3 regions of the Thaumasiovibrio subtropicus genome follow, and region 3 is predicted to be linked to each of the others. Evidence: riboswitches for the same ligand, from Rfam matches in the RefSeq annotation. Region 3 holds a riboswitch; each other region holds the start of a gene.

The links. A riboswitch is a leader RNA that binds a small molecule or an ion and turns the genes downstream of it on or off. The one in region 3 is predicted to bind thiamine pyrophosphate.
Region 1: it holds a riboswitch for thiamine pyrophosphate, as region 3 does, so the genes downstream of both, thiD (bifunctional hydroxymethylpyrimidine kinase/phosphomethylpyrimidine kinase) here and thiC (phosphomethylpyrimidine synthase ThiC) in region 3, are expected to answer to the same signal.
Region 2: it holds a riboswitch for thiamine pyrophosphate, as region 3 does, so the genes downstream of both, thiB (thiamine ABC transporter substrate binding subunit) here and thiC (phosphomethylpyrimidine synthase ThiC) in region 3, are expected to answer to the same signal.

The regions. Positions count from the first base shown of each region.
Region 1 covers NZ_AP023055.1:781,222-791,284, forward strand. Annotated here, with positions in the region: gene TSUB_RS19855 (GGDEF domain-containing response regulator) at 1-46, shown strand, start outside; gene TSUB_RS19860 (YceH family protein) at 174-836, shown strand; gene TSUB_RS19865 (GIY-YIG nuclease family protein) at 836-1,195, shown strand; gene TSUB_RS19870 (YaeQ family protein) at 1,170-1,706, shown strand; gene TSUB_RS19875 (YdcF family protein) at 1,769-2,395, shown strand; gene TSUB_RS19880 (TenA family protein) at 2,463-3,137, opposite strand; gene TSUB_RS19885 (ABC transporter substrate-binding protein) at 3,147-4,085, opposite strand; partial or broken gene TSUB_RS19890 (ABC transporter permease) at 4,118-4,837, opposite strand; gene TSUB_RS19895 (ABC transporter ATP-binding protein) at 4,866-5,618, opposite strand; gene thiD (bifunctional hydroxymethylpyrimidine kinase/phosphomethylpyrimidine kinase) at 5,615-6,421, opposite strand; TPP riboswitch at 6,478-6,582, opposite strand; gene TSUB_RS19905 (hypothetical protein) at 7,134-8,414, shown strand; gene TSUB_RS19910 (IS1182 family transposase) at 8,532-9,968, shown strand.
Region 2 covers NZ_AP023054.1:334,123-344,185, reverse strand. Annotated here, with positions in the region: gene leuC (3-isopropylmalate dehydratase large subunit) at 1-153, shown strand, start outside; gene leuD (3-isopropylmalate dehydratase small subunit) at 166-768, shown strand; gene TSUB_RS01700 (DUF547 domain-containing protein) at 846-1,619, opposite strand; TPP riboswitch at 1,774-1,901, shown strand; gene thiB (thiamine ABC transporter substrate binding subunit) at 1,937-2,923, shown strand; gene thiP (thiamine/thiamine pyrophosphate ABC transporter permease) at 2,966-4,549, shown strand; gene thiQ (thiamine ABC transporter ATP-binding protein) at 4,527-5,240, shown strand; gene TSUB_RS01680 (PhoH family protein) at 5,250-6,626, opposite strand; gene rapA (RNA polymerase-associated protein RapA) at 7,024-9,942, shown strand.
Region 3 covers NZ_AP023054.1:37,978-48,040, forward strand. Annotated here, with positions in the region: rRNA gene TSUB_RS00170 (23S ribosomal RNA) at 1-78, shown strand, start outside; rRNA gene rrf (5S ribosomal RNA) at 168-283, shown strand; tRNA gene TSUB_RS00180 (tRNA-Asp) at 340-416, shown strand; tRNA gene TSUB_RS00185 (tRNA-Trp) at 453-529, shown strand; one part of gene TSUB_RS00190 (IS630 family transposase) at 835-1,293, shown strand; one part of gene TSUB_RS00190 (IS630 family transposase) at 1,295-1,870, shown strand; gene TSUB_RS00195 (ATP-binding protein) at 2,377-3,690, shown strand; gene TSUB_RS00200 (hypothetical protein) at 3,680-4,105, shown strand; gene TSUB_RS00205 (tetratricopeptide repeat protein) at 4,106-5,026, shown strand; TPP riboswitch at 5,205-5,303, shown strand; gene thiC (phosphomethylpyrimidine synthase ThiC) at 5,390-7,297, shown strand; gene thiE (thiamine phosphate synthase) at 7,294-7,920, shown strand; gene TSUB_RS00220 (HesA/MoeB/ThiF family protein) at 7,935-8,690, shown strand; gene thiS (sulfur carrier protein ThiS) at 8,732-8,941, shown strand; gene TSUB_RS00230 (thiazole synthase) at 8,944-9,705, shown strand; gene thiH (2-iminoacetate synthase ThiH) at 9,710-10,063, shown strand, end outside.

The DNA.
Region 1 (10,063 bases), on a different replicon from region 3:
AAAAGCACAAGGGCGAGATTGCTACGTGGCTGCAGATTTCCTTTAGAGAATGATGGGGCGCTTGAAAAATAAGCAGTTGCGAAATTTTCGAAGGGTTTTAGTGATCGACGCTATTGAGACACCGAATTGGAGTTGGTACTCTGCTTCACAAACAATACGTTGGAAGTGTACTTATGGAAATTTCACTGAATGCCATTGAAGCGCGTATCATTGGATGCTTACTTGAAAAAGAGATCACGACGCCAGATCTTTACCCACTGACATTGAACTCGCTAACGTCTGCTTGCAATCAGAAAAGTAACCGCGAGCCTGTTATGCAACTCTCGGAAGCAGAAGTGATGGATGGGTTGTCTTCACTAAAGACAAAGCGTTTAGTGAGTGATGATGAAGCGTTCGGTGGGCGTGCTGTCAAGTACAAGCACCGTTTTTGTAACACGGAATTTGGTTCACTGAAGTTAACCGAACAACAGCTTGGTATTGCTTGTGTGATGTTACTTCGCGGGGCACAAACACCTGGGGAGTTGCGCACCCGCACTAATCGCCTTTGTCAGTTTTCTGATGTCAAAGAAACAGAGCAAGTCCTTGAATCCTTGATGCAGCATTCACTTGGTGAGTTGGTGGTGCGCTTACCGCGCGAGGCCGGAAAACGTGAATCGCGCTATATGCATCAGTTTTGTGGTGAGGTTGATGTCTCCAATCTTGCCGCTGTATCGGCACCAGCCACACCGACAGCCGCCTCAGCAAATGATGAACGTATTGTCGCGCTTGAAGCGGAGGTGGCTAGCCTAAAATCGCGTTTAGACGCATTGGAAGAAAAACTGAATGCTGTGCTGTAATGGCGAGTGAGAAAAACCCACCTTCTTGGTGGGTTTACTTTATTGAAGCGAGCAATTGTTGTTACTACTGTGGGATCACCAATGATGTTTCCCGTCGAATGACTCAACACGAACAAGGTAAAGGCGCAAAATATTTGCGTGGTAAAGCACCACTTAAATTGGTCTGGTCTTTAGAGGTCGGTGACAAGCATTGCGCTGCTAAAATTGAGTACCGATTGAAGCAATTACGTCGTAGACAAAAACAACAGGTGATGACCAGCGTCCATTCTATCGCGGCTCTACAAGCGATGTTTCCTGACTGGTCATTTTTAAACACGAATAGAGAAGAACACCATGGCACTAAAAGCCACGATTTATAAAGCAGCAATTAATCTCGCGAATATGGATGATCACGTTTACCTTGATCAAACCTTAACGTTAGCGCAACACCCTTCAGAGACTCAGCAACGCATGATGCTACGAGTGTTGGCTTGGGTTATGTATGCAAATGAACATCTTCAGTTCACTAAAGGGTTGTCAGAAGAAAGCGAACCAGCTTTGTGGCAAAAAAGCTTCGCTGACGAAATCGAGGTGTGGATTGACCTTGGCCTACCTGACGAGAAGCGCATGAAACGTGCCGCTCAGAAAGCGCAACAAGCGGTACTCTTTGCTTACGATGACAATGCATTTGGCCCTTGGTGGCAGCAGCATCAACCGAAAGTCTATAGCTTCACCAACTTAGCCATTTATCGTGTTAGTGACGAGATAATGGACGCATTACTGCAATGTTGTGAACGTACTATGCAATTACAGTTCACCATCCAAGATGGTCAGATCTGGCTAAACTCAGGCGATCTGAGCTTAGAAGTAACACCGGAAAAATTGCAGTAACGTGATCTAGTCTTTACAAGACTATCGAGATAACCAAAAAACGCACATTGAGGTGACGATTTATGGGAACGGCTGTGTATTCTGCTGCGAAAGTGATTTGGGATTATCATTTACTCTCACAGCAACCTGAAACTGCTGATGTAATTTTAGTGATGGGCAGCAATGACCTGCGAGTGGCAGAGCATGCCGCAGCCTTGTACAAACAAGGATTAGCCCCATTAGTGGTATTTAGTGGCGCGCAAGGCAGATTTACGAGTGACCTTTTCGATTGTACTGAGGCAGAGGCGTTTTCTCAGGTTGCCATGGAAAAAGGGGTACCTGCAACGGCTGTGGCGTTGGAAAAAGAAGCGACAAATACGGGCGAGAATGTCCAGTTTTCTCGGGCATTGCTAGAAAAGCATGGGAAAGCGCCGAGACGTGTATTAGTCGTTCAAAAGCCTTATATGGAGCGACGAGCCTACGCGACTGTGAAGAAACAATGGCCTGGTGTCGAAGTGACAGTGGCGTCACCGCCTATTTCGTTAGTGGATTATCCTACGGATAGCTTTCCTTTCGCGGATGTGGTTTCTGCCATGTTGGATGACTTTGATAGAGTGCGTGATTATCCGGAGAAAGGCTTTCAGATTAGTCAGGATATCCCTGAGGAAGTGCATCAAGCCGCTGCAACGCTGCGAGAGCTCGGTTTCTAGGTCAACATGATTGAAAAAGCGCGTGCCAATCGATGACACGCGCTTTTTTATTTGTCGTTATAAAAGACTAAGCGTTGAGCCCCTGTTGCCAGAATGCAATTTCCATTCGTGTTGCGGTGCGGAATACTTCGATCAATCGTTGTCCACGCGCTGAGGTTAGTGGGATATCAGCCAATAGTCGATCAAGACGCTGACGCGTTATTTCGACCCCGTGTTGGAAGTCATCGCCGCCATACATCTCAATCCAACTCCGGTAGGGATTGCCTTCCAGAACGGTGGTACCGGCTTGTTGCGCTGACTCTGCCAACAGCGCTTCACCAATGACGCCATAGCCGATTGAACAAGGTGCGAGTGCAACAAATAGTTCGACCAGATCCCCTTGCATGCCGCAATCTAAGACATAGCGCGTGTAAGCGACAGTGCCGAAGTCTTCAGGCTCGGCTTCCATGTCCGCTTCTGTTAAGCCCCACTGACCGCAGTAATCAACATGGTGCTGAATTTCTTGATCGAGTAAGCCATGTAGGACAGGTAAACTGTCACGCATCTCAGCCAAATCATTAGACTTGTAAATCGCCAAAGCAAATGCGCGGGCATAGTGCTTCAAGAACAAAAAGTCTTGCTGCAGATAGTGCTGATAGTGCCGTTGCGCCAGGCTTCCCAGTGCGAGGGATTTGACAAATTCATGTTCGGTATAGCCTTGCCATTCAGATTGACAGGCTGCGACTAGATCGTGGTGGTTCATAGGTCACCCTTATAGCGTTGGGAGGTAATCGGCGGTTGTTGGCGCTTTTTCGATAATGCCGTTCGCTTCTAGATACTGTGCGTAAACATCGTAGCGCTGTGGATCTGTTGCCGATGGACGTAGGGCAAATCGTGGTAGCGTATCGCGCCATGCACGTTTGTTGAGTTCATTGTCTAGTGTGTCTGGCGAGTAAGCAATGAACTCTTTCCAAGCTTTGTCTGGGTTGTTGACGATGTATTGTGTGGCCAGCTCGAGTGCGTGGTTGAATTTTTTCAATGCTTCAGCATCATGCTTGTCACGATTCGCAACGATAACGAGTTCATCATAGGCGGGTACACCATGCTCTTCTGGGAAGAAAGTGACGGCAGTGTAGCCTTCAATCGCAAGTTGATTGCTTTCAAAGTTGCGGAAGCCACCCCAAATCGCATCGACTTTACCTGAAGCAAGCGAGGAAGAGAGGGCCCAACCAACATTGATGATTTCAACGTCTTCGAACTTAATACCATTGTTCTCAACCATAGTACCGACGGTAGAGCGCTCATTGCCTGGAATAGCGACGCCAACCTTCTTGCCTTTGAGTTGATCGAGTGAAGTAATGCCACTTTTATCAAGCACCATCATGCTGTTCAGTGGTGTCGCAATTAAAGTTGCTGAGCGGATCAGCGGTAGGCCTGCTGCAACATCGACAGTGAGGCTTGGTTGATAAGATACCGCCATGTCGACACGACCCGCCGCAACGAGTTTTGCAGGCACACTTGGGTCTGCTGGCTCTTGAATGTTAATCGTTAACCCTTGATCTTCAAAGAGGCCATGTTGTTGAGCGATAACGATAGGGCCATGGTTCGGGTTGACAAACCAATCGAGCATCAAGGTCATCTCTTTTGCGTTAGCCTGCCCTGCAGTTAAGAGGACACTCATCGCAAGCGTCGCATTTTTCAATAGTTTCATACTTTCTCTCATTAATTAGAATGTTGTTGTGGTTATTGTTGGCCATTCCAAGGAATGGCGAGTTTTAAAATTTGGTCGGTGATGAAATAGAGTGCGACGGACATGCTAGCGAGCATGAACAGGGCTGCAAACATATCTGCAATCATCATTCGTGCATTGGCGTGTAGCATGAGATAGCCAAGCCCTTCACTGGATCCCACCCATTCGCCAACAACAGCGCCAATGGGGGCTACAACGACAGCGACACGAATGCCAGAAGCAATGGTGGGTAAAGCGGCAGGCAAGCGCACATAGCGCAGTAGCTGCCATCGACTCACATCCATGGTTTTGGCAAGGTCGAGATACCCTTTTGGCGTTTGTCGTAGGCCGTCATAACAACAGGTCGTGACAGGGAAGAAGATAATGATGGCGGCCATCACAACCTTTGAAGCGATACCGTAGCCTAGCCAAAGCATTAAAATCGGGGCAATGGCAAAGACAGGAATGGCTTGGCTGGCGATGAGGATCGGCAGCAGCCAGCGACGTAGCGGGGCAAATAAAAGCATTTGCAAAGCGAAAAAGAGCCCCATGCTTAATCCCAAGAGTAACCCTAAGGCGATTTCGATAGCGGTGACTTTGGTATGACGAAGCAGGACATCATGACGCGCGATAATGCTATCCATGACGGCTACTGGCGATGGCAATATGAAAGGCGGTAACTCAAAAACCGTGATAGCTAGCTGCCACAGACCAAGAATGATCAGTAGGCTAATGATACCTCGGGAGAGGGTTGTCAGTGCTTTAGACTTCAGCATATTGGCCTTCTAGTTTGGCGATGATTTGCTGGTGTAACGCCGCAATATCAGCAGTCAATTCCCTTGGTGTCGGTGTATCTGGAGTGACGAGGGGGACAAGCTGAGCAGGTCGGCCTTGTAATAGATACAAGTCATTGCCAAGGCGTAACGCTTCCAGCGGGTCGTGGGTGATTAAAAGCACATCTTTCCCTTTGAGTAATTTGGCACTCAGTGCCTGAAGCTTATGTCGCGTGACGGCATCTAGGGCAGAGAATGGCTCATCCATCAACACCACTGGCTTGTCTTGCATGAGTGTTCTTGCCAAAGCAACGCGTTGTCGCATTCCACCGGAAAGTTGGTTTGGTGTTTTTGCTTCTTCACCCTCAAGGCCAACCTCTTTCAATAATGCCTTGGCTCTTTGACACTGGCTTTGGGTTGGCTTTTTGCCTTTAATCACCGAGGATAGGCAGACGTTATCGAGCACATTGAGCCAAGGGAACAGCAAGTCTTGTTGTCCCATATAGGCCACGTGTTGATGGCTAAGTGGTTGTGTTTGCTGACCATCACCGAGACGGATATCGCCCGACGTAAAGTGCGCGTCGTCCGTTAACCCCGCCAGTAAACGAAGTAAGGTCGTTTTACCACAACCGCTTCGTCCTAGGACGCAGGTCCAGTCACGAAAAGCAAAGCTGAGGTTGTCAAAAAGTGGCTGAGCTTCATTATCAAATCTCAAGCTCAGCGAATTAGCCGTAATGGTCATTTTTTGAGAGCAAAGAAGTGATTAACGGGCCCGTGGCCTTTGCCAATTTCGAGGTCATCGGCGTGTTTAATCGCGTCGGTTATGTAGGCTTTGCCGAGTTCCACTGCGGTATGTAAAGTGTGCTGCTGCGCTAAGTAGCTCGCAATCGCTGACGAGAGAGTACATCCCGTACCATGGGTGTTGTGTGTGTGGTGGCGAGCCACGGTATACGGGGTGACTTTCCCGTCTTTTATTAGATAGTCAGTGGCTTGGCTATCGTCATGGTGATGCCCGCCTTTGAGTAATACCGCGTGGGTATTGAGTGCTTGCAATGCGGCTATCAGTGATTTTGTCTCCGCATCGTTATGGGGGATTGGTAGGCCTGTGAGTGCTGCCGCCTCGGGCAAATTAGGCGTGATAACCGTGGCAAGGGGCAACAGTTCGTTTTTTAGGCTTTCAATGGCGTCTGTTTTTAACAGCAAATCACCGCTCGTCGCGACCATGACAGGGTCTAGCACGATATGCTGTGGCCTATACTGACGCAGTTTCTCCGCGACAACGCCAATGATATTGCTATCCGCCAGCATGCCAATTTTGACGGCTTTGACATTGAGGTCTGTGAAAATCGCATCAAGTTGTTGAGCAACAAAGTCAGTATCAATGGGTAAGATACCTTGAACGCCCTGGGTGTTTTGTGCGGTTAATGCGGTAATCGCTGAGCAAGCGTAGCCACCTGTGGCAGAAATCGCTTTGATATCCGCCTGAATACCAGCGCCGCCACCACTATCGGAGCCTGCGATGGTCAAAGTGATTGGAGTAGACATAGGCTTTGCTTCCCTTTCTTAGCGACGTAGATCGAATAACAGGAAGCAAGATAGTCGTGATCTGCCTGTTAGTTCCCTACGCCAGTATTAACTGAATCAGGTTCAACGGGTCCTGTTATTTAACAGTCTCAGCTCTCACTTGAGCTCCCCGACTAACTTTTGCGCTTTGATGTCAGCACAAAGTGTGAATGTTAGCCTCACAGATAGGTTTGTAAGGCTAACTTTGCGAATAATAAGCTAAATACATCAAAAAACTGTGCTCTGTGTCAAACTGTCTTTGACCTTTCGTTTCATGAAGGGAGATCAGATGCAGGAAACAGCACACCAGTTACTTGGTTGCAAATAATGCATGAAATGTTGTCAAGATAACATATGCAACCCAGATGGAATGTGGTGATAGCGTATAAATTACTCAACGGGGTAGGGACGTTATTCGTCACTATGCTGAGTGAGGTGGATTGAGTATCAATGCTGTTACCGTGCGAATTTGAGCCAAATACTTCATATTGTCATGGCATTTTTGTGTACCTCGCCGGAAAATTTGAGAGTCGTCAAGTTCATGCTGTTGATCTTAGTGCCGAATTTACTAATTTGTCTGTCAATCTGGCGATGATTGAATCGGCTAATGTGGTAACATTGGGCAATTGAGGTCAACAATCCATGCAAATGACAATGTTGTTTGTTACCGTTTATTTTAATTAAGCAGAACATTATGAAGAAGAAGTATCATTTGTTGCCACTAGTATTTGCAGTGTCCAGCGCATTGCACGCGCAAACAGATATCGACTCTGCTGATATATTTTCTGACTTGGCTCAAGATAACAATATAAATATGTGCGAGCAGGAGTATGCTCAATCAAAAGGTGGATATTTAATCCAGCTTTTCTCCGGCACCAATAAAAAGCGCTTACCAAGTAATGAACAGTTAAATGAGTTGCCGTTGGATATCCGATCTCAACTCAATTTATGCAAGAAAGTACAGTCGGGAGTGCAATACAAGGTATTAGTCGCCGGACCGGTGGAAGGCTATTCCAACGCGAAAGCACTGCAAGCTGACCTACCAGCCAGCTGGAAAGCACGACAACCTTGGATTTTGCCAGTGAGCTGGTTTACTGAGGCGCCAAAAGTGACGTCGTCACCAGAGCCAAAGGTTGCCACTACACCTACTATCAATCCGTCTCCTCAGGCTGTTCTACCTTCAGAAGTTGTTGTAACGAGTGATATTGAAGAGGCAGAAACAGCGTCGGCTCCGCCGGCAGTTACCGCACTGACTCTTGAAGAGAAAGAGGGGGAGCTTGAAGCTTCCTTTAGTGAACTAGAGTTTGGCGCTTTGGCATCAGAGAAAGAGAGTGATATCGGTCAAGAAATCGCTCATGCGGTAGAAAATACCCGTGACCTTGAAGAGGCGGTCGATCCCGTAGCGATAACGTTATCTAAAGAACAAGAAGCACGTATCGCGGGCTTCGTTGCGCCAGTATTCAGTGAAGCGATTGTGGCTGTTTATGCGCAGCAGCAAGCAGATAATCAGATGTTAGATGTTATCGATGAGAAGTCTGCTTCTGAGCAAGCGTTAGCGTCGGAAGCAGCGCCCGAAACACCCGTCGAATCGATCTCTATTGTTGAGACAGAGTCTGCAACTGATGACACTGTAGAGGGTAACGTTCGCATTGATGATGGTGATGAAATTGCGTCGGATCTTGAGATTGCAGATGAAAGTGTTCCTAACCTTGATGATCCTGAAACTGTGGTCGAGGAAGAGGTTGCAGACGTTGAGATCCTCGCTGAGGAACCAGTTGAAACTGCAGTCGTTGAGCACGATGTAGTTGAAGATGCAGTTGAAGATGCGGCTGAAAGTGATGCCACATCGGTAGCACGATCTGATGTTCAGGAAAAAGCCACTGCTGAGGTGGATGAGCCCGAGTCAAAACCCATCAGCCAAGTGATCGATTCAGGTAAAAAGAAGCGCGTGATTATTTTAAGTCCTGATGCATGATTGTGTATACATCAATAAAAAAAGCTCAACTAAGTTGAGCTCAGACTGCTGACAAAGGTCTAGCTTTCGAGCTAGACCTTTGATCTAATAGGGGTATCGAAATATGGACACTCCGTTATGCTTCAAGAGCCTACTCCGCAACAATACGAACTGGAAATGGTGACGATGGAACAGTTAGTTCCTAAAAACCATTTAGTGCGTAAAATCGATAATGCTATCGACTTCGAATTCATTCGAGATGAAGTCGCTCATCTTTACTGTAAAGATAATGGACGCCCACCTGTTGACCCTGTCCGCCTCTTCAAAATCATCTTACTTGGCTACATCTTTGGCATAAAAAGTGAGCGTCAGCTCGTCAAAGAGATTGAAGTGAATGTCGCTTACCGTTGGTTCTTGCGGATGTCATTAACAGAGAAAGTCATTCACGCTTCTACTCTCAGCCAGAACCGCATTCGTCGCTTTAATGGCACGGATGTATTCGAACGTATTTTTATCAATATCGTAGAGCAAGCCATGTCGAAAGGCTTGGTCGCGGGTCAAGAGCTCTTTACGGACAGTACTCATCTCAAAGCGAACGCCAACAAGAATAAACACACCAATAAAGTCACGGCGGTTCGTGCCAGTACCTATCTTGATATGCTGGATGAAGACGTCGCTTTAGACCGAGAAAAAGCAGGTAAGAAGCCACTTAAGGCTCGGGAGTCAGAGCCAAAAACAAAGAATACTAAAACCAGCACCACTGACCCAGAGAGTGGCTTCATGACTCGTGATAATAAGCCTCAAGGCTTCTTTTATCTCGACCATCGAACCGTTGATGGTCAACACGGAATTATTCTCGATACCTACACCACCGCGGGTAACATCAATGACTCACAGCCTTACGTTCAACGCTTAGATTACACGCTTGCCACATTCCAATTGAACCCGATAGCTGTTGGACTGGATGCGGGCTACTTTACTGCTCCAGTGGCGGAGTCACTTGAACGTCGAGCTATTCTTGGCGTGTTCGGTTATCGACGTCCATCTAGAACGAAAAATACGTTCAAAAAGAAGCACTTTACTTACGATGCGCAAAGAGACAGCTACCAATGTCCGAATGGTCAGGAGTTGCTTTATAAAACTACCTCACGCGATGCGTATCGAGAATACCACTCAGCCCCCAAAGAATGTGCGTTCTGTCCAATGAGGGATGACTGTACTCAAAGCAGAAATATGAAGAAAGTGATTACACGGCATATCTATAGTGACGCAGTAGAGAGGGCAAACCAAATGCGGCTCTCTTCCTACGGCAAGAAGACTTATAGACGTCGAAGTGAAACAGTAGAACGTAGCTTTGCAGACGCTAAGCAACATCACGGTCATCGTTATGCTCGCTTCCGCGGTCTAGCCAATGTGCAAATGCAATGTTGGTTGGCAGCGGCAGCCCAAAACATCAAGAAGATAGCGCTGGTGATGAACTATCTCCGAAAAATAGGCTTAAACATGGCAGAAATGAGGCAAATACTTGCTTCTGTATGCCTATGTAATGAACGGAAACTTCTGCGCACGACATAGCAAAAAATATCGCGATCGCGACCTACGGTCGCTTCCAAAAAAGAACCCCGCTTAAAAAGCGGGGTTCGTCATCAATCTGAGCTCAACTAAGTTGA
Region 2 (10,063 bases), 300 kb from region 3:
GACCGCCTAGGCCCCGGTGAGCGCTGTGCATCAACCAGTAACCGTAACTTTGAAGGTCGCCAGGGCCGAGATGGTCGTACTCACTTAGTGAGTCCTGCAATGGCAGCGGCAGCGGCTGTTGCTGGTCACTTTATCGATATTCGTGAAATCTAAGGAGAGACAAGTATGTCAGGTTTTCAACAACACACAGGTCTAGCCGTACCATTGGATGCTGCGAATGTGGATACCGATGCCATCATTCCAAAACAGTTTCTACAAAAAGTAACTCGAGTAGGATTTGGTAAACACCTTTTCCATGACTGGCGCTTCCTTGATGATGCCGGAGAGCAAGCCAACCCTGAGTTTGTCATGAATGCCCCACGTTATGCTGGTGCCAGTATCTTGCTAGCTCGTGAAAACTTCGGCTGTGGTTCGTCACGAGAACATGCGCCATGGGCACTCGCTGACTACGGTATTCGCGTGATGATTGCACCAAGCTTCGCGGATATCTTCTATGGCAACTCTATCAACAACCAGATGGTACCCGTTCGCCTCAAAGATGCGGAAGTTGATGCACTGTTTCAGTACGTCGAAACCAATGAAGGCGCAGAGATCACCGTTGATTTAGAAGCGATGGAAGTACGAGCCAATGGCGAAGTCTACACCTTTGAGATCGATGAGTTTCGTCGCCACTGCTTACTGAATGGGTTAGACAACATTGGTCTGACACTGCAGCATGAAGAGAAAATAGCCGCCTATGAGGAGAAGATCCCCGCGTTTTTGCGATAATCGTCGTCTTACATCACGTAAAGCACAGGGAGCCGACTGGCTCCCTTTGCTATTTTTCAGCCTTTACGAAGATAGGCTCAAGGCTTACGCTGGTTAAGATCCCAGTCATACTCATAGTCAATGCGATGATCGCCAAGCAAGCTATCTCGACGATAGTGATTCACATGCGCTTTAACGCTCGGCTTAAAATCCACGCCATACCAGTCGTAGATCGAGCTTAACACCGCGCGATCACCGTTGATCAACACACCTTTATCACTATTGATAAAACGCCTTGCTGCTTCCTCTAGCAGTGTCTCTGTGTTTTGGGCCGTATAAGCATGTGGCAACAGATCAGGACAACCTAAGCTCGCGCAATTAACCGCATAGTGAATGCGAGGCTCTTGCCATATAGGGCGAAGGATTCTGTGTTCAATGTCGTTGAGCGTTAATGCTTCCCCCGCAATCACCACAAGCTCATCATCCCAAGGGCCAAACTGAAAGAAGCCTCCCAGTTTCGTTATCGAAGCGAGGGGATAGTTATCAATGATCAACTGTACCGTCAGAGCGTTATAGAGATTGACCCAATAAGCAAACTGCTCTTCACGGCTAAAACCTCGCGGGTCAATTGCAGTCAGCGTGGAGAGATACTGCTGAATGTCAGTTTGGCCACTGGCTTTGTATTTCCCATAATCAAAGTAGCTTTGCGATTGTTCAACGGAGACATACCGACTCAACACCTGCTGCCATCGATCATGTGAAATAGTGGCGTTTCCAGATTGGGAAGCGTCCCACATCGGCCACAAATCCGACTTGGGCGCTGCCCAAAGCGGCAACGTCACACACCACAGTAACCACCACCACTTTCTCATTGCTCACTCCTCACGCTATCATTTGTTCACGCTATACTGAGACCCGGTGATACCAAAAAGCTTTCACCACACCGACACAGATACAAATGGCGTCAATGAATTCAATACATTCACCGCACTATCGTTACAAACAGATGAAGAGTCGTTACAATAGCTTGTTCTCATGGGGAGCCAAGATACATGCGCAACAAGCATTGCAGGCTGAGAGAGTAATTGCTATTACGATACCCAATGAACCTGATCCAGTTTAAGCTGGCGTAGGGATTGAGACTCGCTGCTCATAACCTGTGCCGCCCGACACCTTGTTTGGAGCACCGATGAAAAAGACCGCTTTGGCCATACTGATGTGCGCAGCAACACTCCCAGCAGTAGCCGCGAATGACACATTAAACATTTATACCTACAGCTCGTTTGCCAGTGACTGGGGACCAGGCCCCGCAATCAAAACCGCCTTTGAAGCACAATGCGATTGCAATGTTAACTATGTCGCACTTGATGACGGTGTTTCTATTCTCAACCGCTTACGCCTTGAAGGCGAAAAATCCAATGCTGACATCATCCTTGGTCTGGATGACAACCTCATTGTCGAAGCAACACAAACCGGTCTCATTGCTAAACACGATGTCGATACAACCGCGCTAACACTGCCAGGCGGTTGGCAAGATAGCCACTTTGTTCCTTTTGATTATGGCTACTTCGCGTTCGTTTATAACAAAACCCAACTTGAGAATCCCCCAACAAGCCTAAAAGACCTCATTGAGCGCGACGACATTAAGATCCTGTATCAGGATCCTCGCACTTCGACACCCGGTCAAGGTCTCATGCTGTGGGTCAAACATGTTTATGGTGTGAACGCCTTTGAAGCATGGGGAAAGATTGCGAAGAAAACCGTGACCGTCACTAAAGGATGGTCTGAAGCCTACAGCATGTTCCTTGATGGTGAAGCCGATATGGTGCTCTCCTATACGACATCACCGGCCTATCACCTTATCGCAGAAGAAGACAGCAACTATGCTGCTGCACACTTCGACGAGGGCCATTATATGCAAGTAGAGGTTGCCGCCAAGCTCAAGCATGCACCGAACGCCAAACTCGCCGACGACTTTCTTCAATTTATGCTTTCAGAGGGATTCCAACAACATATCGCTACAGGCAACTGGATGTATCCCGTGATTGATGTTGATCTGCCTGCGGGCTTTGAAACACTCACTGTACCCAAGACACCGCTGAACTTTAGTGCAGAAGAGGTGAATGAGAAACGCCGCGGTTGGATTCGTGAATGGCAAACTGCCCTCATTCAATAACCGTCATGATGCTATCTCAACAATATAGCGGACAAGTACGCCATGCTTAACTCGCGATATTGGTCAACGACCCTGCCCGGCCTCCTCAGTGCCGGGCTTATTGTTTGCTTTATTTTTGGCGCACTCCTCTCTTTATGGTTAATTGCACCCACCTTTGATATCCAACAGATTTGGCAAGATCCCTACCTTCGCCACATCACCGCATTCAGCTTTATTCAAGCAACCTACTCCACCTTGCTAAGCCTAGCCATTGCTATCCCTCTGGCTGAGTCACTCTCTCATCGACGCTTTCCGGGACGTCGCTGGTTACTTCGTCTTTTCTCACTAACGCAAGTGTTGCCTGTGTTGATCGTCGTCGTTGGTTTGCTGGCGATTTACGGCAACAGTGGCTTACTCAATCGCTGGTTAGGTACCTCGTTTTCGATCTATGGCTTATCGGGCATACTGCTTGCGCATGTGTTTTTTAATGCGCCGCTTTCTGCCAAGCTACTATTAATCAGCATCGAATCTATTCCCGTTCAACAACACCAGCTCGCTGCGCACCTTGGCCTCAATCGATGGCAGCGTTTCCAGCGCTTGGCTTGGCCTCGAATCCGACAGCAAATTCCACACGTTTGCGGCTTAGTTTTTATGCTCTGCTTTACCAGTTTTGCGACTGTCATGGCATTGGGTGGAGGGCCAAAAGCGACGACAATTGAGTTGGCCATATATCAAGCGATTCGTTTTGATTTCGATTTAGGCTTGGGGGCGATGCTTGCCGTGTGGCAAATGGGGATCTGTACATTACTGGTACTTGTCATAAACCGTTTTGCGAAGCCAGTAGAAAGCGCTCCTGCCCAAGGCTTTTCACGCTATCCGCATCAGGATTCATTGCCACAACGGGGCTGGGACATCATGTGGCTGAGCATAGGCTTCTTGCTTGTGCTTCCTCCTTTCATCGCCGTTGTTAGCGCAGGCATTAACACCCGCACCTTTGACGTTTTGTTAAGCCCACAACTGTGGCAAGCCACCTTGCACTCACTACATATCGCCCTGTTTGCCAGCCTGATTGCGATCGCTTTAGGTATCACCCTCTTAAATACCAGTCGCCACTGGCGGCTAGCAAATAAACGCCGTGCTGCCGATAGTTTGGAACTGGCCGGAAGCTTAATTTTGGTCACGCCAGGGTTGGTCATTAGCACGGGGCTATTTTTAATGGTTCGTCACTTCAGTCGCGTCTACGATCATGCCCTGTGGCTTGTCATCACCGTGAATGCGCTAATGGCAATGCCGTTTGTCCTAAAAGCCCTATCGCAACCGCTACTTCACTGTGCTCAGCAGTTCAATCCACTCTGTGAAAGCTTAGGAATGCGCGGGGTTCAACGTTGGCGACGCGTCGAGTGGCCTTTGCTCGCGCCAACATTCGTCCATGCTTTTGCGCTTGCTTTTGTGCTGTCACTTGGTGATCTTACGGCTATCGCCTTGTTTGGTAGCCAAGACTTCCAAACCTTGCCCCTCTATCTTTTTCAATTGATGGGCAGCTATCAGCTTGAAGCGGCTGCCGTGGTTGCGCTCGTACTCCTTGTGCTCAGCCTCAGTCTTTTTGCTCTCGCGGAGAAATGTCTTGTTAAACGTCAATCAACTTAGTTACACCTATCTGCACGAAGATAAAAGTCAATCACTGACGTTTGATTTCGCATTACAAAACGGTGAAGTCTTGGCCGTGCTTGGCGCAAGCGGCGCAGGAAAAAGTACACTACTGGCGCTACTGGCTGGTTTTCTGACACCAGAGTCTGGTGAGGCCAGCTTGAATAAGCAGACATTTACCGATCAAGCCCCGCATAAAAGGCCGCTTTCCATGCTTTTTCAATCACATAACCTGTTTCCGCATTTGAGTGTGAAAGAGAACATTGGGCTGGGTATTCATCCGGGACTAAAGCTCACTACGATGCAGTGGCAACAAGTCGATGAGGCTTGTGAGAATGTTGGCTTACATCAGTTGCAAGAAAGATTACCGACCACACTGTCCGGTGGCCAGCAGCAGCGCGTGGCTTTAGCGAGGGCGTTAGTCCGTCAGCGCCCACTGCTGCTGCTAGATGAGCCATTTTCTGCCCTCGACCCCGCGTTACGTAAAGAGATGCTCATTGTCGTTAAACAAATCGCTCAACAGCAAAATACGACGGTGATCATGGTCACCCACAGTCCAGAGGATGCCCACGCTATCGCTGACAAAGTGGCCTTTATCGATAGTGGTCACATCCTTGCGTTTGACTCGGCGGCGACCGTCATCGGCCACCCCACCCATGAATCAGTTAAGCGTTATCTAGGCACACATTGACATGACACACTATAGATTTTGTTCGGCATATTCTGCCAAACGACTGCGTACCACGCCATTGAGGTAGAGGCTGGCACTGCCTTCAAAGTCTTTAAAACGCTCAACGATATAGGTGAGCCCAGAGGTTACCGGGGTTAAGTAGGGGGAATCAATTTGCGCCAAATTACCAGAGCAAACCAGTTTGGTTCCTTCCCCACAACGGGTAATGATGGTTTTAATCTGCGATGCCGTTAAGTTTTGACACTCATCGAGTAGGACAAAGGCATTTTGAATCGACCGGCCTCGCATGAAGTTGATCGATTTAAACTGCAAGTTTGCCTTCTCATAGATGTACTTCATCGAACCTTCTGTACAGACATCATTCTTATGCAAGGCTTCCATTGTGTCGGTGACGGCGGCAAGCCAAGGCATCATCTTCTCTTCTTCTGTGCCCGGCAAGAAGCCAATTGACTCCGCAATATCCGGCGTGTTTCGCGTCACGATGATCTTGTCATACATCCCTTTTTCAATCACTTGCTCTAAGGCCGTGGCCATCGCCAAAATGGTTTTACCACAGCCGGCAGGCCCTGTAAGAATCACGAGATCAATACTTGGATCCATCAAGGCATCCATCGCCATTGCTTGGTCAATGTTCTTAGGGTGTACATCCCACGCCGTGCGACTCATCAGGCGTTCACGGCTAATGTCTTTAATCTCGACCGTCTCCTCATTGACCGCCTTCACCCGCGCAGCAAATTCTGTTCCCTCGTCGAGTAGATATTGATTAATGAATGGGTTCTCGAAATAGTGTTTAGGTAAAGTATGAATCGTACTTCGTCCACGGTTTTCACTGTGGCATTCATCAATTTTTTCCCAAAACAGGCCGTCGTGCTCGACATAGCCTTTCGTCAAAAAGCGAATGTCTTCAATTAACTGGTCGGTACGATAGTCTTCAACAAAGCGTACGCCAGCTCCTTTCGCTCGCAACCGCATATTGATGTCTTTCGTCACCAGTACTACCTGTCGCGGTGTACGTTTGTTTTGCAAGTACAGCGTGGCATTTAAGATACGGTTGTCACCGTGCTTATCGGCAAAGGCTTGAACAGTCTCCTTAATTTCGTAGTCTGCCAGAATGGCGATTGTCCCTTTACTTTCTTCTTGCGTACCCAGTGGAATCCCTTCAGAGATTTGATCTGGGGTCGCATCGTGGAACAGGTCCTCTAACGCACGAATCGCGACGCGTGCATCGCGGGAGACATCACGTTTGCTGTCTTTAATGCGGTCGAGTTCTTCGAGGACAGTCATGGGAATGACAACATCATGTTCTTGGAATGAGTATATGGCTAGGGGTTCGTGCAGCAGGATATTCGTATCGAGAACAAAAATCTTCCGATCAGTGTCGCCCATAGGCACCTCCTTGGTGGTGTTAGGCAAAGTTGCACCACTAACTAAAGCGTAAGCCATATTGAGTGAGCAATTGATAAAAATGTCACATTTGAGACGCACCTTGGCAAATCGATGGCCTCCTCTCGCCTCTTCCATAAAAACAAGCTAAATTGACAAGAATGTGACAATCAAAACCCCTTCATCACCGGATGTGCAGACTGTTTGAAAACTATGCAGATTCCCGCAACAAAAACGTGTAAATCACCGTGACGTCAATCACATCATGCAGTACCATTAGCCCCCTTTTGTTTGGACTGAGCGACTACACTTATCTGTCAGCGCTCGCTGATATAGGCAGCGTCGTTCATTCTCCCCGTTTCACAGCAATAAATAGATATAAGAAGAAGGTGTGCTCTTTATGCCATTTACTCTGGGACAACGTTGGATCAGTGATACCGAGCACGAACTCGGCTTAGGTACCGTCGTCGCCGTCGATGCTAGAACCGTGACACTGATGTTTCCTGCCAGCGAAGAGAACCGCGTCTATTCGCGCAATGACGCGCCAGTAACACGCGTGATGTTCAATGTGGGTGATGTTGTCGACAGCCATGAAGGCTGGTCTCTCAAGGTAGAAGAGGTGGTCGAAGATAAGGGCGTATTTACCTATCTTGGCACACGCACCGATACGGAAGAACCGGGTGTGGCGCTGCGCGAAATTATGCTCAGCCATCAAATTCGTTTCAATAAGCCACAAGATAAACTGTTTGCGGGTCAAATCGATCGTATGGATCGTTTTGCCTTGCGTTTCCGCGCGCTTAAGAATCAATATCAGCAGCATCGCAGTCCACTACGTGGCCTCTGTGGTATGCGCGCAGGGTTGATACCTCACCAGCTTTACATTGCGCGTGAAGTCGGACGCCGATATGCCCCTCGTGTATTACTGGCCGATGAAGTTGGCCTTGGTAAAACCATTGAAGCGGGTATGATCATCCACCAGCAAGTCCTCTCAGGCCGAGCTGAACGCGTATTGATTGTTGTGCCAGAAACGCTGCAGCATCAGTGGCTGGTGGAAATGATGCGCCGTTTTAACCTGCACTTTTCTATCTTTGATGAAGAACGCTGTGTCGAAGCCTTCGCTGATGCCCATAACCCTTTCGACACTGCACAGTATGTCCTTTGCTCGCTCGATTTCTTGCGTAAGAGCCGTCGACGCTTTGAACAAGTTGTCGAGGCGGATTGGGATCTGTTAGTGGTTGACGAGGCGCATCATCTTGAATGGAGCGAAGAGAAGCCAAGTCGCCAATATCAAGTTGTCGAAGCACTCGCTGAAAAAACGCCAGGGGTATTATTGCTAACTGCAACCCCTGAACAGCTTGGCCGCGAGAGCCACTTTGCTCGATTACGCTTACTCGACCCTGACCGTTTCTTTGAATTTGAGACTTTCATTGAAGAAGAGCGCCAATACGCGCCTGTCGCTGATGCTGTTGCAAGCCTGCTTTCTGGTAATAAGCTCAGCAACGAAGAGAAAAACGCGATTGGTGAGCTACTGTCAGAGCAGGATGTTGAACCACTGCTGCGCATCATTGAAGCCAGTGATGTCGCTGAAGAGCAGCGTGCGGCAACTCGCCAAGAGCTTGTTGAGCATTTGATGGATCGCCACGGCACAGGCCGAGTCTTGTTCCGAAATACCCGTGGTGGCGTTAAAGGCTTCCCTAACCGGCACCTTAACCTCTACCCTTTGACCATTCCAAGCCAATATCAGACGGCAATGAAAGTCGCTGGCATGATGGGGGGAGCGACTGGCGCAGAAGAGAAAGCACTGCAAATGCTCTACCCAGAAGACATCTATCAGCAGTTTGAAGGGGATAGTGCAACGTGGTGGAACTTCGACCCACGCGTCGATTGGTTGATCAGCCACTTGCAAGCCAACCGTCAAGAAAAAGTGCTAGTGATCTGTGCTCGTGCTCAAACGGCATTGACTCTCGAACAAGCGTTACGTGAGCGTGAAGGTATCCGTGCCACTGTGTTCCACGAAGGCATGTCAATCATCGAGCGAGACAAAGCCGCAGCTTACTTCGCCGATGAAGAGGGCGGCGCACAAGTCCTACTGTGTAGCGAGATCGGTTCAGAAGGTCGCAACTTCCAGTTTTCGAATCAGCTGGTCATGTTTGACTTACCGATGAATCCGGATCTTCTCGAGCAGCGCATCGGTCGTCTTGACCGTATTGGTCAGCGCCGTGATATCGAAATTCACGTCCCTCACCTTGAAAATACATCACAAGCAACATTAGTGCGCTGGTACAACGAAGGTTTGAATGCCTTTGAAGAGACGTGCCCAACAGGACGCTCTGTCTTTGATGCAATTCAAGGTGAACTCATTGAGTTACTCGGTAAGGGTGGCAACGATCTCGATGCCTTGGAAAGCATGATTGAGCGCAGCGCTGAAATGCATAATCACTTAAAGGCGAAACTCGACCAAGGGCGGGATCGCCTACTCGAGATGCACTCTAACGGTGGTGATGACGCACAAGCGTTAGCCAAAGAGATTGAAGCACTGGATGGGGACACCGATCTTGTCACTTTTGCATTGGGTCTGTTCGATACCATCGGGCTTAACCAAGATGACCGAGGCGACAACGCCATGGTCGTCACCCCTTCCGAGCATATGATGGTGCCAAGTTACCCTGGTCTTCCTTACGAAGGCTGTACCATCACCTTCGATCGCGACACAGCACTGTCACGTGAGGACATGCATTTCGTCAGTTGGGAGCATCCCATGATTCAGGGCGGCATCGACCTGCTACTAAGCGAAGGTGTCGGTACGACCGCTGTCTCGCTGCTCAAGAACAAAGCACTACCCGCAGGTACTCTATTACTGGAACTCATCTATACCATTGAGGCGCAAGCACCAAAGCAGTCAGGCATCGGTCGCTTCTTACCCCAAAAACCAGTGCGCATTTTACTGGATGGCAAAGGCGGTAATCTCTCTGCCAATGTGGAGTTTGAAGGTTTCAACCGTCAGCTCAGCCCAGTCAACCGTCATCTCGGCAGCAAACTGGTGAACTCTGTTCAGAAAGAGATCCATAGTCTCATTACCGTTGGCGATAAAGCGATTGAAGCAGAATTAGCGCAGGCTAAAGAGGAATCAATCCAAGAGATGAAACAGTCGCTTGGAGAAGAGCTCGATCGCTTACAAGCATTGAAAGCGGTCAACCCGAACATTCGCGATGATGAGTTAGAACAACTCGAAGAGCAGATGAAAGCGCTAACTGGTTATATTAATAGTGCACAAGTCCAACTTGATTCATTACGATTAATTGTCGTAAGCCATAATTAATAATTCCAAATATGGGGTGTGGATATGTATATCCACACCTTAATCCCTTTCCGCGCATCAAAAGATAACTGCCAAAAATAAAACAACCAATAAACAAAAATTAAATTAATATTCCGCCTTC
Region 3 (10,063 bases):
CGACGTTGATAGGCAGGGTGTGTAAGCGTTGTGAGGCGTTGAGCTAACCTGTACTAATTGCCCGTGAGGCTTAACCATACAACACCCAAGGTGTTTTATCGGACTTAATCGCACTTGAGTGTGTTGAGAACAAAACGAATCAGCTTTCTTAGTTTGAAAAAATTTTGCTTGGCGACCATAGCATTGTGGACCCACCTGATTCCATGCCGAACTCAGTAGTGAAACGCAATAGCGCCGATGGTAGTGTGGGGTCTCCCCATGTGAGAGTAGGACATCGCCAGGCTTTGAACATTGCTTGTTTGAAGCAGAAAGTGTAAGACTTCAATCAAAGCACCGTGTGGAGCGGTAGTTCAGTTGGTTAGAATACCGGCCTGTCACGCCGGGGGTCGCGGGTTCGAGTCCCGTCCGCTCCGCCACTTTATTCGAGCGTCGTCTCGTTAAACACGAACAACAGGGGTGTAGCTCCAATTGGCAGAGCAGCGGATTCCAAATCCGCGTGTTGGGAGTTCGAATCTCTCCACCCCTGCCACCTTCAAGGCTCTAGCAGAAATGCTGGAGCCTTTTTCGTATGTGCCAAATTTAAGCTTGTGTTTCTGCGTTATAGGCTCAGACTAGGCGTCCCCGTCTAAAGACTGGAGCTTTTTTGCACCTGTTGCTTCTACGAAGCAATGTTGGGAGCTGGGGCGCCAGCCCGGTCCACCCCTGCCACCTTCAAGGCTCTAGCAGAAATGCTGGAGCCTTTTTCGTGTGTGCCAAATTTAAGTTTGTGTTATACCATTCTAAGTAAAAATATGATCTAATTGAGGCTGTTACTTCTTCATGAAAAAAGACGCTATGGACAGCCTCGATACCATTGATTTCAAAAAGCTTGCTAGCCAACAAAAATCTATTCAGATGAAGATGCGATTGCTCGCATTGGCACACTTTAAAGATGGTCACTCTCGAACCCAAATTGCTAAGTTCCTTAAGGTAAGCAGAACGAGTGTGAATAAGTGGGTACAAACATTCCTTGAAGAAGGGCTTGATGGGCTGCAAGAGAAACCAAGAACGGGTCGCCCAGCATTCCTCAATACTCAGCAACGTGAACAGCTAAGCCTGTTTATAAAGGCACGTGCCGAAGATTCATCTGGGGGGAGGTTAACAGGTACTGATATTCATGCTTATATCGTGAAAGAGTTTGGTAAACACTACCACCCAGACTCTATCTACTATTTGCTTAGTCACATGGGCTTCTCTTGGATAACATCACGCTCCAAGCACCCTCGTCAATCCCAGCAAATCCAAGACGATTTTAAAAAAATTCAAAATTGAAACGATCCTTAAGATCCCCGGTCACATGGGGCTTGATAACGTCGATGTCTGGTTTCAAGATGAAGCAAGATTTGGTCAGCAAAACACGACAACTCGACTTTGGGCTAAACGGGGATCAAGACCAAGAGCAGTTAAACAGCAGCAGTTTGAATATGCGTATTTGTTTGGCTCAGTATGTCCCGCTAGAGGTATTGGCGAGGCGCTGGTCGTTCCTTGGGTTAACAAGGACATTATGGTTGAGCACCTTAAGCAGATCTCCGCGGTGACCGAAAAAGGTCGTCACGCAGTGATCATTATGGATGGTGCTGGCTGGCATACAAATGACATTGCAGAACAGTTCAGTAATGTCAGTATCATCAAGCTCCCGCCATATTCACCAGAGCTAAATCCTATAGAACAAGTGTGGAGTTGGCTCAGACAACACTATCTTGCCAATCAGAGTTTTACCGACTACGAAGATATTGTGTCGAAAGTATGCACTGCATGGAATCGATTCTTGAAGCGTGCAGATAGAGTGACCAAAATGTGCACCAGAGACTGGATTAAACTGACCAGTTAATTTTCCAGATTGGTATTACTGCGTAATAGCCTCAGACTAGGCGTCCCCGTATAAAGCCTGAGGCTTTTTGTTTTTGTCATTTCTGTAAAACAACCTTCGTCATTGATATTCCACTTGCTTGGTAGCAAGCTTTGTTGAATCTCCTTAGTCTTGGTCGACGCCTTTAGATTACTCTAAGCCTCAGGTTATCCCCCATCATAAAGGTTGGCACATTGGCTACCACGTCCTCGCTTCGACATACAGACGATAGAGCGCTCTTTTGTTGTTGAGTACTTTATATGGCAGTGATCTTGTCATGATGCTGGCATCGGTTCGGGCTAATGCGTCAATGTTGCGCTAATTGAATGATCACCTGTGTATAACCTCGGCTTATCTCACATAATTGTACCGCTTAGAATAGGATTCTTATTGTTAACGGTATGATATGGAACGGTAATTTTAAAGTTGATCTGAGAATTACTTTTTAATGTGTGGTGCCATTTGAAATATCAGGAGGATAGTCGAGTTTGGACAAGAAGACGTTAGAAGGATTGAAGGTTGCTTTCCAAGCCGCGCCATCAGCAGAGTTAGCACATATTATTGTCATGCATTCTCTTGGAGAGGCGGCAGAGAATATCATGCGCTTTCTTCCTTACTTGACTAAACCGCTTGAAGATGAAGACGCGATTGCATTGGCAGATTTCTTGATAGACAACCAACAAGCCGAGGTCGCTAAAACGCTATTAGATCTAAGTTACCCAGCTCAGAAATTGAAATATGTAGAGTTGCTTGTCGCGTGTGACGATTTAGTTGATGCGAAGCCGTTGTATTTAGAAGTCATTAACCATGAACCTGAATTGCAGAGTCAGAGGTTGAATCAGATACTTGATATTGTCCCAGTATCCGATGAGCCTAAAGTGAAATTGAAGGTGATTGAAAAGCCTGAGGCATTTGAGCTTACTCATCTTAGTGAATACCGACAGAAGACAACGAAGTTCGATGATGTCGTTGGGCTTTCGCATATTAAAAAGCAGATCCACAAAAAAATCATTCTACCGTTTCAGAAGCCAAGCCTTTTTCAACGTTTTAAGAAACGCTCGGGTGGCGGAGTGTTACTGTATGGTCCGCCTGGGTGTGGAAAGACCTTACTCGCAAGGGCTGCGGCGGGCGAATGTAATGCAGAGTTTTATAACATTAATATTTCGGACGTATTGGATATGTATATCGGAGAGTCCGAGCAGAAACTGCATGCTATCTTCGAGAAAGCCCGTCACAACACGCCATGCGTGCTCTTTTTTGATGAACTAGAAGCCCTAGCAGGAAAGAGAGAGCAGGGTAGAGGTCATGGAAATAACGTAGTGAGTCAGTTTTTGACTGAGCTGGATGGCTTTGCGCAAAATAACGAAGGTGTGTTAGTGCTTGCCTCTACCAATGTCCCTTGGTCAATTGACTCGGCATTTTTACGACCAGGTCGTTTCGAACGTATGTTTTTTGTCGCGCCACCAGATGCGCCAGCTCGTCGAGATATCCTAGAGTACTACCTTAAGGAACGACCCGTTGAAGCAGGGATCGATACGGCGTTATTGGCGAAAAAAACCGTTGGTTTTTCTGGCGCGGATCTTTCTAATTTAGTGGATACTGCCGCAGATGAAGCAATAGATGAAACCCTGCTGACTGAATCGGAAGTAGATATCTCTTTCTCGCACTTGCGAGAAGCGCTAGCACAACTGAGGCCGACCACATTGGAATGGTTAACAACGGCTCGAAATTACGCGCGTTATGCCAATGATGGCGGTCGATATGATGACGTACTGGAGTTTTTGAACAGACATGGAAAGTAAAACACCGCGCTACCATATTATTGATGAACCAAAGGCAACCAAGTGGGACTTTTTGGTAATGAACCCCATGGTGATTATTTTTGCGACCATGATAGTCCCCATCATTTGGGCGCCGCCCTTTGCTGGACGATATTGGGTGCCCTTAGTATGGATATGTGTTAATGGTTACATCATGGGGAGTGCCACATTTAAACGTGAGGTGGTGACTTGCTTGGTTGGTTGTTTGGCGTTATTGGCAGTCTTTATTGGCTTTGCACAAATTCCGCACGAAGTGATAGAGAATACGACAATTGGTTGGTTTAACTACTTGCGGTTGGCACTTAACACCATACTTTTCCTTACGCTGCTTCTTGCCGCTTTTTCGCAGATGAAATCATTTAGTCTGTTTCAGTACATCGGGGAAGGGAGAGAGTAAATGCTCGAACAAAAATTAGAGCAGGCGCAATACTATTATCGAACTGAGCAACATGAAAAAGCCATAGAGTCGTTGAAGGAATTACTGGCTTCTTGGCCAGATAGCGCTATTGCACATGGCCTTTTGGCTTCCTGTTTGTTGTCTGAACGCCGACTATATGCAGCGGAACATGAACTCAACATTGCATTAAGTATCGAACCTAATTTGGTTTTGCTCAAACTGATATTAGCTAGAACACTGATTTTTAAGAAACAACTTCAGCAGGCGCTTCAAGCTTGCGACGAAGCCCTGTCGGTTGAGCCGGACTGTGTAGAGGCGTTGCTGTTACAAAGCCAGATATATATGTTGTTGGACAAGAGAGCGCCGGCGAAAGATGTCTTAGTTGAAGCGCTGCGCCATGAACCAGATTCAGCACAAGTACTTGCTAGCCTTGGCGATTACCACTTAACTGTTGGCGAGGTTGAACTGGCGATTGAATTTGCATTGCAAGCGCTAAAATTAGAGCCTGAAAATGCCTCTGCAAACGTTTTGATGGGAAGCGCGCAGCTTGCAGCTGGAAATGTCGATGATGCTGCTTATCACGCAAAGTTTGCAATCCTCCAGAATCCTCACTCTGAAATTGCGTTACAACTGCTCGCAGATATAAAAGCACGCCAAAGTTGGCTCTTGGGGTTGTGGTGGCAATTTAACAATAAAGTGACTGCGCTAAGTGACGTGGGCTCCGCGCTCGTGCTCATCGGCGGCTATCTCCTGTTCAATTTATTGTCACAATTATTAACCGATTTTGGTTATCAGAGCCTGTCCACTGCGACTGCTTTTGTCTGGCTAGGTATCGTTGTCTATAGCTGGGTCTGTATACCACTCTATTATCGACAGCTCAGAAAAGAGCTATCGACATTCCAGTTCAAACCGGACTTTTAAGAATGCGAACCAGCCTGTTTGTTTACTTAGGCAGACAGGCCTCGTATCTAGCCAATCTTGCGTGCTAATTAAGATCGTTTCTCATCATTGCACGCTCTTTTCAGCACATTGTTAAAAAACGTCACATTATCTTGTCTCTGGCTTGCTGGATGGAGGTTGAGTAACTTATACTCGCTCCGTGAACTTGTCGGAGTGCCATTTGGCTGAGACCGTAATAACGGGATCCGTTGAACCTGATCAGGCTAATACCTGCGAAGGGAACAAGAGCAAGAATGCTGTATATCTCGCAGTAGATCTATCTTTTGCTCATCTAGCACCTTTCCGGCAAGCATTTTCCCTTACAAGGACAAAAAGGAAATTGCTATGTCGAGCCGTAAACAAGCCCGTTTGGATGCAAAACAATTTATTGACTCCCTAACGGTGCAACCTTATCCAAATTCTCAGAAAGTCTATGTCACTGGTAGCCGTGAAGATATTCGTGTTCCTATGCGCGAGATCTCTGTCAGCGATAGCCTCGTTGGCGGTACGAAAGAGAACCCACAGTTTGAACCTAATGAGCCAGTGCGTGTGTATGACACCTCGGGCTATTACACAGACCCTGAACAGAACATTGATATTTACTCCGGCCTAAACTTCGTTCGTGAGAACTGGATTGAAGAGCGCAATGACACTGAGCTTCTTGATGAACAGAGCTCTGCCTATAGTCGTGAACGTATGGCGGATGACACCTTGGATGATTTGCGTTTTAACCTGCGTGCTCGTATTCGTCGTGCGAAGCCGGGTCAATGTGTCACTCAGTTGCACTATGCGCGTAAAGGCATCATTACCCCAGAGATGGAGTACATCGCCATTCGTGAGAACATGGGTCGTGCAAAGTATCGTGATGAAGTGTTAAACCAGCAGCATCCCGGTGTCAGCTTTGGCGCAAACTTGCCGAAAGAAATTACGCCAGAATTTGTGCGTAAAGAAGTGGCAGAAGGTCGAGCGATCATTCCTGCCAATATCAACCACCCTGAATCAGAGCCGATGATTATTGGTCGAAACTTCCTTGTGAAGGTCAACTCTAACATTGGTAACTCAGCGGTAAGCTCATCGATAGAAGAAGAAGTTGAAAAGCTGGTATGGTCAACCCGCTGGGGTGGCGACACCGTGATGGATCTGTCGACGGGGCGTAATATCCATGAAACACGTGAGTGGATTCTACGTAATAGCCCAGTACCAATCGGTACCGTTCCAATGTATCAAGCGCTAGAAAAAGTGAATGGTGTTGCTGAGAACCTGACTTGGGAAGTGTTCCGAGATACGTTACTAGAGCAAGCGGAGCAAGGTGTCGATTACTTTACCATTCACGCCGGTGTACTTTTACGCTACGTACCAATGACCGCGAAGCGTGTAACTGGCATCGTTTCTCGTGGTGGCTCCATTATGGCGAAATGGTGTTTAGCGCACCATAAAGAGAGTTTCCTCTATGTGCACTTCCGCGAGATTTGTGAAATCTGTGCGCAATATGATATTTCACTGTCGCTTGGTGATGGTCTACGTCCGGGCTCGGTTGCTGATGCCAATGATGAAGCGCAATTCAGTGAATTACGCACCCTTGGTGAGCTGACCAAGATTGCATGGGAATACGATGTTCAGGTCATGATTGAAGGTCCAGGACACGTACCAATGCATATGATCAAAGAGAACATGGATGAGCAACTTAAGCATTGCCACGAAGCACCATTCTATACGCTTGGTCCTCTGACGACAGACATTGCGCCGGGTTACGATCACATTACCTCAGGTATTGGTGCAGCCATGATTGGTTGGTATGGCTGTGCAATGCTATGTTATGTCACGCCAAAAGAACACTTAGGCTTGCCTAACAAAGAAGACGTTAAGACGGGGCTTATTACCTACAAGCTCTGCGCGCATGCTGCTGACCTTGCTAAAGGTCACCCGGGTGCACAAGTGCGTGATAATGCCTTGTCAAAAGCGCGTTTTGAGTTCCGTTGGGAAGATCAGTTTAACCTGGGTCTTGACCCGGAAACGGCGCGCGCTTATCACGATGAAACCCTGCCACAGGAATCTGGCAAGGTCGCGCACTTCTGCTCAATGTGTGGTCCGAAGTTCTGTTCAATGAAGATTTCGCAAGAGGTGCGAGACTTCGCTGCCAGTGGCCAGACAATTGAGATTGTTGAAGAAGATCCAATGCAGGGAATGCGAGAAAAAGCTGAAGAGTTCCGAGATAGAGGCAGTGAGCTCTATCACCAAGTGGAGAAAGTATGATTTCATTCCCAACTATCGAGGGCGGCATGGGGCCGCTCTACCCAGTTGTTGACCATGTTGATTGGATCGCCAAGCTGTTGCCGCTTGGGGTGAAGACAGTTCAGTTGCGGATCAAAGATCCGCAACAGGCAGATTTAGAAGCGCAGATTATCGAAGCAATCCGCCTCGGACGTGAATACGGTGCGCAAGTCTACATCAATGATTATTGGCAACTTGCATTGAAGCATCAGGCGTATGGTATCCACCTGGGTCAAGAAGATTTAGATAGTGCTGATTTGGAAACGCTGCGTGCCTCGGGTATGCGTTTAGGTGTTTCAACCCGCACTGCTGATGAGTTAGATCGTGGCCTGAGTATTATTCCTAGCTACCTCGCGATTGGCCATATCTTTCCGACGCCTACCAAAGAGATGCCGACGCCACCTCAAGGGGTTGCGCAATTGGCTGAACACGTAAAAACCGTTGCAAACCGTTATCCGACAGTGGCTATTGGTGGTATCGACCTGAGTAATGTCGAGCATGTATGGGCGACGGGTGTCAGCAGTATTGCGGTAGTGAGAGCGATTACGCATGCCGATGACTTAGCAAGTGTTGTTGCTGCATTCGATCAAAAACTGACGCGATAACAGGAGTCGCCATCATGCTCACTGATCAGGCATTTATGCGCTATAACCGGCAAATTCGGTTACCTGAAGTTGATGAACAAGGCCAACTTGCTTTAGAGAAAAGCCGGGTTCTGATCATTGGTGCCGGCGGATTAGGCTCGCCTGCAGCACTCTATCTTGCGGGTGCCGGTGTTGGCAACATTGTGATTGCCGATGGCGACACGATAGATGCATCTAACTTACAACGCCAAGTGATCTACCGTGATGCCGATCAGGGTAAGAGCAAGGCGGCAACTGCGGCGAAAGCGATGCTGGCATTGAACCCGCTCATCAAAGTACGCGCTGTTGACGCTGCTTTAAATGAACAGCGGCTAAGCATTGAAATCAGCATGGCGGATGTGATCTTGGATTGCAGTGATAACTTCGCGACACGTCATGCTGTGAATCGGGCGTGTTTTTTGCACCGGAAAGTCTTGATTTCAGGGGCTGCGATTCGTTGGCAGGGGCAGCTAATGCCTTTTGATTTTCGACAGCAACAGGGCCCTTGTTATCATTGCCTCGTTCCAGAGGGTGGAGCAGAAGAGCCTCAGAACTGCAGTACATCCGGGATCGCTGGGCCTGTTGTCGGTATTATGGGCACAATGCAAGCGTTAGAAGCGGTCAAGGTGATTACGCAAGCTGGTGAGCCTGCGTTTGGAATGCTCAAACAGTTTGATGGCTTAAGCCTTGATTGGCAAAGCTTTCGTTTACCCGTTAACCCACAGTGTACTGTCTGTGGCAACGCAACTTAGATATTCGTTCCTCAATGTTCCGTGAGTAGTAAGGACAACGTATGACCCAGTGTGTGGTGCACGTTAATGATAAGCCGCTAACGATTGCGGCTAATGCCAGTGTCGAAGCGCTGGTTGCTCAACTCGAGCTGCCTCAAGGTGCCGCTGCGGTTGCGGTAAACCAAGAGATTATCGCCCGTGAAAAATGGCCTGAAACCATTTTGAACGAGGGTGACCAAATTGCACTCTTTCAAGCTATCGCAGGGGGTTAAGCATGCTAACGATTGCCAATAAAACGTTTCAATCTCGCCTTTTTACTGGTACGGGTAAGTATGCAAACCGTCATGCTATGGCAGACTCAATCATCGCATCTGGCTCCGAGCTGGTGACAATGGCGCTGAAGCGCGTTGATATCGATGCTCGCGATGATGACATTCTCTCTCCGCTGCGTGAAGCCGGTGTGAATTTACTGCCCAACACGTCGGGCGCCAAGAATGCCAAAGAAGCGATCTTTGCTGCTCAATTAGCGCGTGAGGCGCTGGGGACGAACTGGCTCAAGCTAGAGATTCACCCTGATCCTAAGTATTTAATGCCTGACCCGATCGAGACGCTGGCGGCGGCGGAGTCCTTAGTGAAGGAAGGCTTCATTGTCTTACCCTACTGTCATGCTGACCCTGTGCTGTGTAAGCGTTTAGAGGAAGTGGGCTGTGCGGCAGTGATGCCATTAGGCGCGCCAATTGGTTCTAACAAAGGACTAGCGAGCCGCGACTTTTTAGAGATTATCATTGACCAAGCGAATGTCCCTGTGATCGTGGATGCTGGTATTGGTGCGCCTTCACATGCTGCGGAAGCGATGGAAATGGGCGCTGATGCGGTATTAGTGAACACGGCGATTGCCGCGGCCGCTGACCCTATCGCGATGGGGAAAGCGTTTAAGCTGGCTGTTGAAAGTGGCCGCATGGCCTTTGAGGCTGGATTGGCAGGTACAGTGAACCACGCAATCGCATCAAGCCCATTGACGGCATTTTTGGACTAAACCCATGACTTTTTCAGAGCACTTTGAACGCATGGACTGGGACGACATTCGAATGTCGATCTACAGTAAAACGGCGCAAGATGTCGAGAAAGCGTTGCGTAAGCCGAAGCGTGATCTTGAAGACTTTAAGGCGTTGATCTCCCCTGCGGCCGAGCCCTACCTTGAGCAGATGGCGCAGCTGTCAGCAGCGTTAACCCGTAAGCGTTTTGGTAATACGATTGGCTTCTACGTCCCTTTGTATCTTTCGAACCTATGTGCCAATGCCTGTACTTACTGCGGTTTTTCAATGGAAAACCGCATTAAGCGCCGCACGCTGGATCTTGAGGAAGTAGAGCGGGAGTGTGAAGCGATAAAACGC